Regions from separate parts of the Rahnella sp. BIGb0236 genome, predicted to be linked through region 1. Evidence: predicted binding sites of a transcription regulator. Region 1 holds the regulator's gene; the other holds the start of a gene.
The links. Region 1 encodes LexA, which represses DNA repair genes until DNA is damaged. Its sites were predicted from a motif close to TNCTGTATGTACATACAGNA; they were not measured.
Positions count from the first base shown of each region.

Region 2: uvrB (excinuclease ABC subunit UvrB) is a predicted target of LexA. The motif match lies at 1,529-1,548, and genes of this name have one in related genera.

Region 1 covers NZ_SOAO01000010.1:157,099-160,524, reverse strand. The annotation lists gene plsB (glycerol-3-phosphate 1-O-acyltransferase PlsB) at 1-571, opposite strand, end outside; gene EDF78_RS18940 (diacylglycerol kinase) at 702-1,070, shown strand; gene lexA (transcriptional repressor LexA) at 1,190-1,798, shown strand; gene dinF (MATE family efflux transporter DinF) at 2,102-3,426, shown strand, end outside.
Region 2 covers NZ_SOAO01000002.1:279,152-282,577, reverse strand. The annotation lists gene EDF78_RS04780 (ATP-binding cassette domain-containing protein) at 1-683, opposite strand, end outside; gene uvrB (excinuclease ABC subunit UvrB) at 1,674-3,426, shown strand, end outside.

The DNA.
Region 1 (3,426 bases):
CCAGTTTCTGCGCGATGGTTTTATCTGTACCGTGCTCTGTCGCCATATAGCGCAGGGAAACGGTATTGGAGAAACGGACAAAACTGTCGCGTCCCAGCCACAACACGGCGAAGAATTTCTGAATGCCGTTCAGCACGCGCAAATGTGGCGTATCGTCCTGTCCTTCACGACCCGGCGCACGGCCAAACATCACCGACACCGGCAACATCTGAATGTCTAACTCCGGATTATTGCGGTGTAAGTCCAGATAATCGTGGAACAGTTTTACCGATTCCTGCTTTGGCGTGTAATACGAGAAGACACGCGGCCCTTCGGCAATGAAAACGTGGCTTGGCAGCAGGGTTCCGTCGATTTCTAACGGGATCAGGGGATCGGGCAGATTCTGCGCCAGACATTGCGCACGCAACGTCAGCAAATCGGCTTTGGAGTTATAAGGCAATACGTACAGAATTGGCCGCGTCGGGTCTAAATGCAACTCGGTAACGGGATCTGAAGGTATGACCTTGCTCTTTACCAGCAATGAGAGTGGTAAATTCAATAATGTGTAATAAAGTCTACGCCAACCTGACATAAAAACGTGAAGCCTCTTGTTAGCCATTTCGCCGCAAGGATACCAGAAAGATCCGTGGAGATCTGTGGTCATATAAAAGCTAAAATACGGCACACTTTTAAGGACAACCCTTCAAGGATCAGTACCCCAAATGGCGAATCAAGTCACTGGATTTACCCGAATTTATAAAGCGGCTGGCTATTCCTGGAAAGGATTGAAAGCCGCATGGCAAAACGAAGCGGCTTTTCGCCAGGAAGCCAGTGTGGCTATCCCGTTAATTTTATTATCATTCTGGTGCGATGTCAGCAGCATAGAACGCATTCTGCTGATTGGCTCAGTGGTGTTGGTGTGCGTCACCGAACTGCTCAACAGCGCGGTGGAATGTGCGATTGACCGCATCGGCCCTGAATTTCACGTACTGTCAGGCCGCGCCAAAGATATCGGCTCCGCTGCCGTACTGCTGACCATCATATTGGCGATTTTTGTCTGGGTCAGCATCTTTTGGCCGCGATGGTTCTGATTTGGAATCTGCATTCCAGGAATCACCGTTATGCCCTGTTTTTATTCAATCTTAGGTTTTCATTGGCCGTTTAGCTGTATATACTCACAGCAAGACTGTATAAACAACCAGGGGGCGGAATGAAAGCTTTAACGACCAGACAACAAGAGGTCTATGACCTTATTCGCGATCATATCTCCACCACCGGTATGCCACCCACCCGCGCAGAGATTGCGTCACGTCTGGGGTTTCGTTCTCCCAATGCGGCGGAAGAGCATCTGAAAGCGCTGGCACGTAAGGGCGTTATCGAGATTGTCTCCGGTGCGTCACGTGGCATCCGCCTGCTGATGGAAGAAGAAGAAGGTTTACCGCTGATCGGCCGTGTGGCTGCCGGTGAACCGCTTCTGGCTCAGCAACATATTGAAGGCCATTATCAGGTCGATCCGGCGATGTTTAAGCCGAGCGCCGATTTCCTGCTGCGCGTCAGCGGTATGTCGATGCGTGATATCGGTATCCTCGACGGTGATTTACTGGCCGTGCATAAAACGCAGGATGTGCGTAACGGTCAGGTCGTTGTGGCCCGCATTGATGACGAAGTCACCGTGAAACGCCTGAAAAAACAGGGCAGCGTGGTGCAGTTATTGCCTGAAAATAGCGAGTTCCAGCCGATTGTGGTGGATTTGCGCGAGCAGAATTTCAGCATAGAAGGGTTAGCCGTAGGCGTCATCCGCAATGGCAACTGGATTTGATCTTCGTACTTCGAGCTATCTCTTCGTTGGCTGCCTTCGCGACCCCCGGTCACATACTGGTGTATGCTCCCGGTGTTCGCTCAGTTGCCGCCTTGATATAACTCGAATTACTCGCTCAAATTCGTGAGCCAGATGCTTCGATTTAGCGTCTGGTCTCGATAGTATCGAATATAGTTGAATAGGGATGGCGGCCGCCTCCGGCATTCATTTGAATTCAAAGAGAAAGCATTTTCTCTCATCGTCGCCCCTTTCGGGGCGATGTCATTTACAGGCATAACCTGAACCTCCGGCATGAGATTCTCTATGCAACATCATTCCCTGCGACAAAAATTCCAAAACACCTTTCTAAGTCCTGCCGATAAAGCACTGTGGATGCTGGCGTTGCCGATGATTTTTTCCAATATCACGGTGCCGTTGCTCGGGCTGGTGGATACCGCAGTGATCGGCCATCTCGACAGCCCGGATTATCTCGGCGGTGTGGCTGTCGGTTCTATGATCACCACTTTCCTCTTTATGCTGCTGTTGTTTCTGCGCATGAGCACCACCGGCATGACCGCGCAGGCGCTCGGCGCGAAAGACAATCAGCTGCTGGCGCGCGCCTTCGTACAGCCTTTTCTTCTGGCCGTGCTGGCCGGTGCCATCATTGTGTTATTCCGCCATCCGCTGATGGAACTGGCATTTCACATTGTCGGCGGTAGCCAGCCGGTACTGGAACAGGCGAGGTTGTTTATTGAAATCCGCTGGTTCAGTGCGCCGGCATCGCTGGCCAATCTGGTGATCCTCGGCTGGCTGCTGGGGATTCAGTATGTGCGCGGGCCCGTGATCCTGCTGATTGCCGGGAATCTGCTTAATATCATTCTGGATCTGTGGCTGGTGATCGGGCTGGGCTGGAACGTGCGTGGTGCCGCCATGGCGACCGCCAGTTCGGAGTATTTCACCCTGCTGATCGGATTGTATTTTGTCTGGCGGGTGATGAAACAACGCGGTATTACCGGTGAAGAAATCACCTCTGCATGGCGCGGTAACCTGCGTCGTCTGCTGGGGCTTAACCGCGACATCATGCTGCGGTCATTGCTGCTCCAGCTTTGCTTTGCCTCACTGACTATTCTGGGCGCGCGGCTGGGCAGTCACGTCGTGGCGGTGAACGCGGTGCTGATGAATCTGCTGACGTTTACCGCTTTTGCGCTGGATGGTTTTGCCTACGCCATTGAAGCGCATTCCGGTGAGGCGTTCGGTGCCCGTAACCGCGAAAAACTGCTGGATGTCTGGCACGCCGCGTGTCGTCAGGCCGGGCTGGTCGCCCTGTTTTTCGCGCTGGTTTATGCCCTGGCGGGTGACGCGATCATTAACGCGCTGACGTCCTTACCTGAGCTGCGTGAGCTGGCTGACCATTATCTCGGCTGGCAGATCATCCTGCCTCTGGTGGCCGTCTGGTGCTATTTGCTGGATGGTATGTTCATAGGCGCAACGCGCGGGCGGGATATGCGTAACAGCATGCTGGTGGCGGCGCTGGGATACGGTCTGACACTGTTCACCTTACCGCTGCTGGGTAACCATGCCCTGTGGCTGGCACTGATGGTGTTTCTGGGGCTGCGGGGGCTGTCGCTGGGCTGGATATGGCGTCGTTA
Region 2 (3,426 bases), on a different contig from region 1:
GTGTCGTCGAGCTGTGCCAGCGTGCCCTGCGCGATGTTGCGTCCGCCATCGACCAGACAAAACCGGTCGGCGACGCTGCGGATAAACGGCAATTTATGACCCACCAGCAATAAGGTCAGGCCGAGATCCCGGTTCAGGCGGTGAATGATATTGCCCATGTTCGCCGCCATCGACGCGCTGGTGTGCTCGGTCGGTTCATCCAGAATCAGCAGTTCCGGCTCCTGAACCAGCGCCCGGCTGATCGCCAGTTGCTGCTGCTGGCTTTCATCCAGTTCCCCCGCTTTACGCGCCCCCATCTCCTTTAATGTCGGAAACAGGTCATACACCTCTTCCGGCACGCGACGGGTTTTATTCCGGCTGGCCATCATGGCGATTTGCAGGTTTTCATCCACACTCATCTGCGAAAAAATCTGCCGCCCCTGTGGCACATAGCCAATGCCAATTTGCGCACGACTTTCCACCGGCAGGTTCAGCAGGCTTTGCGGCTCTTCATCCCGTGACTGCCAGGAGATCGCGCCGCTTTTCACCGGCAGATGCCCCATGATGCAGTTAACCAGCGTGGTTTTTCCCACGCCGTTACGGCCGATCAGGCACGTACACTGACCGCGATACAGTTCGAGATTGATATCCCACAGAATATGTTTTTGCCCATAGTACTGATTAACGGATTTTACACTTAACATCAGGCATACCTCCCTCATGGAGCTTTTCACCGGACAACATTTTGACGGCCACTGTCATGTTTCTGACATTTATGTTCCGCTGTACGCGCGATCTACAGGGGAATCCTTCACCAAATCTCTTCAAAGAGTGAATTTGCAACTCTCAGGCCAAGTTTTACCAGACGGTGATAAAAAACGAGGTTACAGAGCTGTTAACAGGCGGCGCAGGGATGATTTAGGATTATTCATGAGTATTGTCAGGATTTTGTGATTCACGGAAATCCAGGTAAAAACAAAACTGCACTTCGGCAGTGCCGGACTCGCTGATTTTGGTGCAAGGTTTGGGCATTCAGGAAGCTGAAAAATCCTGCTGAGATGCACTTTTGGGTTTTGCAAGAAACATCAGCCCGGAAATCTAGGCAAAATAGGCATAAATAAGGAGATAAAAAAGATAAAAAATAACTAAAAAAGCCCTCTCAGCCCCGGAAGAAGCAAAATGCGCTTTTTTACCAACTCCCGCAGCGCGGGGCGTGCTGAGACTTATCCACTATTCCTGTGGATAACCTTGTGCATGAGAGTAAGAAAAGTTGCTACAGACGAGTCAGCATGCGGGTTGCGCTCAGTTTGCCCGTATTCGCAGCTTTTTGATGATGTTGTTTTTAATCAATGAGTTAGTTAAAAGCAATACAGGGGTAATTCGTTCGTCATCGTTGTGTCAAACTTCGTCAAGCTGTGGTCAGAAAGTGAGTGAAAGGAAAAATCCGGGCAAAAATGGGCGCTGATGGTGAGAATGCGTATTCTTATTCACACTAAAAAAGTGCAGTTGCAGCAACCGGTTAAATGCGCCGCCGTTTTTATTCATTGGAAGCTGGTTTTATATACAGTATTATAGTCGGCGTTAAATCAAGGCTGGCAAAAATCGCGAAGTCTTTCATACTGTTTTTCCGCAAACTGTTCACACATTCAGCGCGCACGGCCTTATACGTTCCCACTTCAGTCAGGTAGCCCGTCATGAGTAAAGAGTTCAAACTGCATTCCGAATTTAAACCATCAGGTGATCAGCCTGAGGCGATACGCCGTCTGGAAGAAGGGCTGGAGAACGGACTGGCGCACCAGACACTGCTGGGGGTAACCGGGTCAGGCAAGACCTTTACGGTGGCGAATGTCATTGCAGACCTCAACCGTCCGACGATGGTTCTTGCGCCAAATAAAACGCTGGCGGCACAGCTATACGGCGAGATGAAAGAGTTCTTCCCGGAAAACGCCGTCGAGTATTTTGTCTCTTACTACGATTATTATCAGCCCGAGGCATATGTCCCGAGCTCAGATACCTTTATCGAAAAAGATGCGTCTGTGAACGAACATATCGAACAGATGCGTCTTTCTGCCACTAAAGCCCTGCTGGAACGCCGCGATGTCATCGTGGTGGCGTCGGTTTCTGCCATCTACGGTCTGGGCGATCCGGACCTGTATCTGAAAATGATGCTGCACCTGACCAAAGGGATGATTATTGATCAGCGTTCCATCCTGCGCCGTCTGGCAGAGCTGCAATATGCCCGTAACGATCAGGCGTTTCAGCGCAGTACCTTCCGCGTGCGTGGCGAAGTCATTGACGTCTTCCCGGCCGAATCCGACGATCTGGCGCTGCGCATCGAGTTATTCGATCAGGAAGTCGAACGCCTGTCACTGTTTGATCCGCTGACCGGTCAGGTACAGCATGAAGTGCCGCGTTTCACCATCTACCCGAAAACGCACTACGTCACGCCACGCGAACGTATCGTGCAGGCGATGGAAGAGATCAAAGTTGAACTGGCCGACCGCCGCAAGGTGCTGCTGGCGAATAATAAACTGCTGGAAGAGCAGCGCATCAGCCAGCGTACGCAGTTTGATCTCGAGATGATGAACGAGCTGGGGTATTGCTCCGGTATCGAAAACTACTCGCGCTATCTGTCCGGCCGTGGGCCGGGCGAGCCGCCACCGACCCTGTTTGATTATCTGCCTGCCGACGGCCTGCTGATTGTCGACGAATCGCACGTGACCATTCCCCAAATCGGCGGCATGTACAAAGGCGACCGCTCGCGTAAAGAAACACTGGTGGAATATGGATTCCGTCTGCCTTCGGCGCTGGATAACCGTCCGATGCGCTTTGAGGAATTCGAAGCGCTGGCACCGCAAAGTATTTACGTCTCGGCCACGCCGGGGAAATACGAGCTGGAGAAATCCGGTGACGATGTGGTTGATCAGGTGGTGCGTCCGACCGGTCTGCTGGATCCGCTGATCGAAGTCCGGCCGGTGAGTACACAGGTCGATGATCTGCTGTCTGAAATCCGCAAACGCGTGGCAATTAACGAGCGTGTGCTGGTCACCACGCTGACCAAACGCATGGCCGAGGATTTGACCGAGTATCTGGAAGAACACGGCGAGAAGGTGCGTTACCTGCACTCTGACATCGATACCGTCGAGCGTGTGGAGATCATCCGCGATTTGCGTCTCGGCGAATTCGACGTGCTGGTCGGCATCAACTTGCTGCGTGAAGGGCTGGATATGCCGGAAGTGTCGCTGGTGGCGATCCTCGATGCCGACAAAGAGGGCTTCCTGCGTTCAGAACGGTCGCTGATCCAGACCATTGGCCGTGCGGCGCGTAACCTCAACGGTAAAGCGATTCTGTACGGCGATAAAATTACCAATTCGATGGCCCGCGCCATCGAAGAAACCGAGCGTCGTCGCGCCAAACAGGAAGCCTATAACCTCGAAAACGGCATCA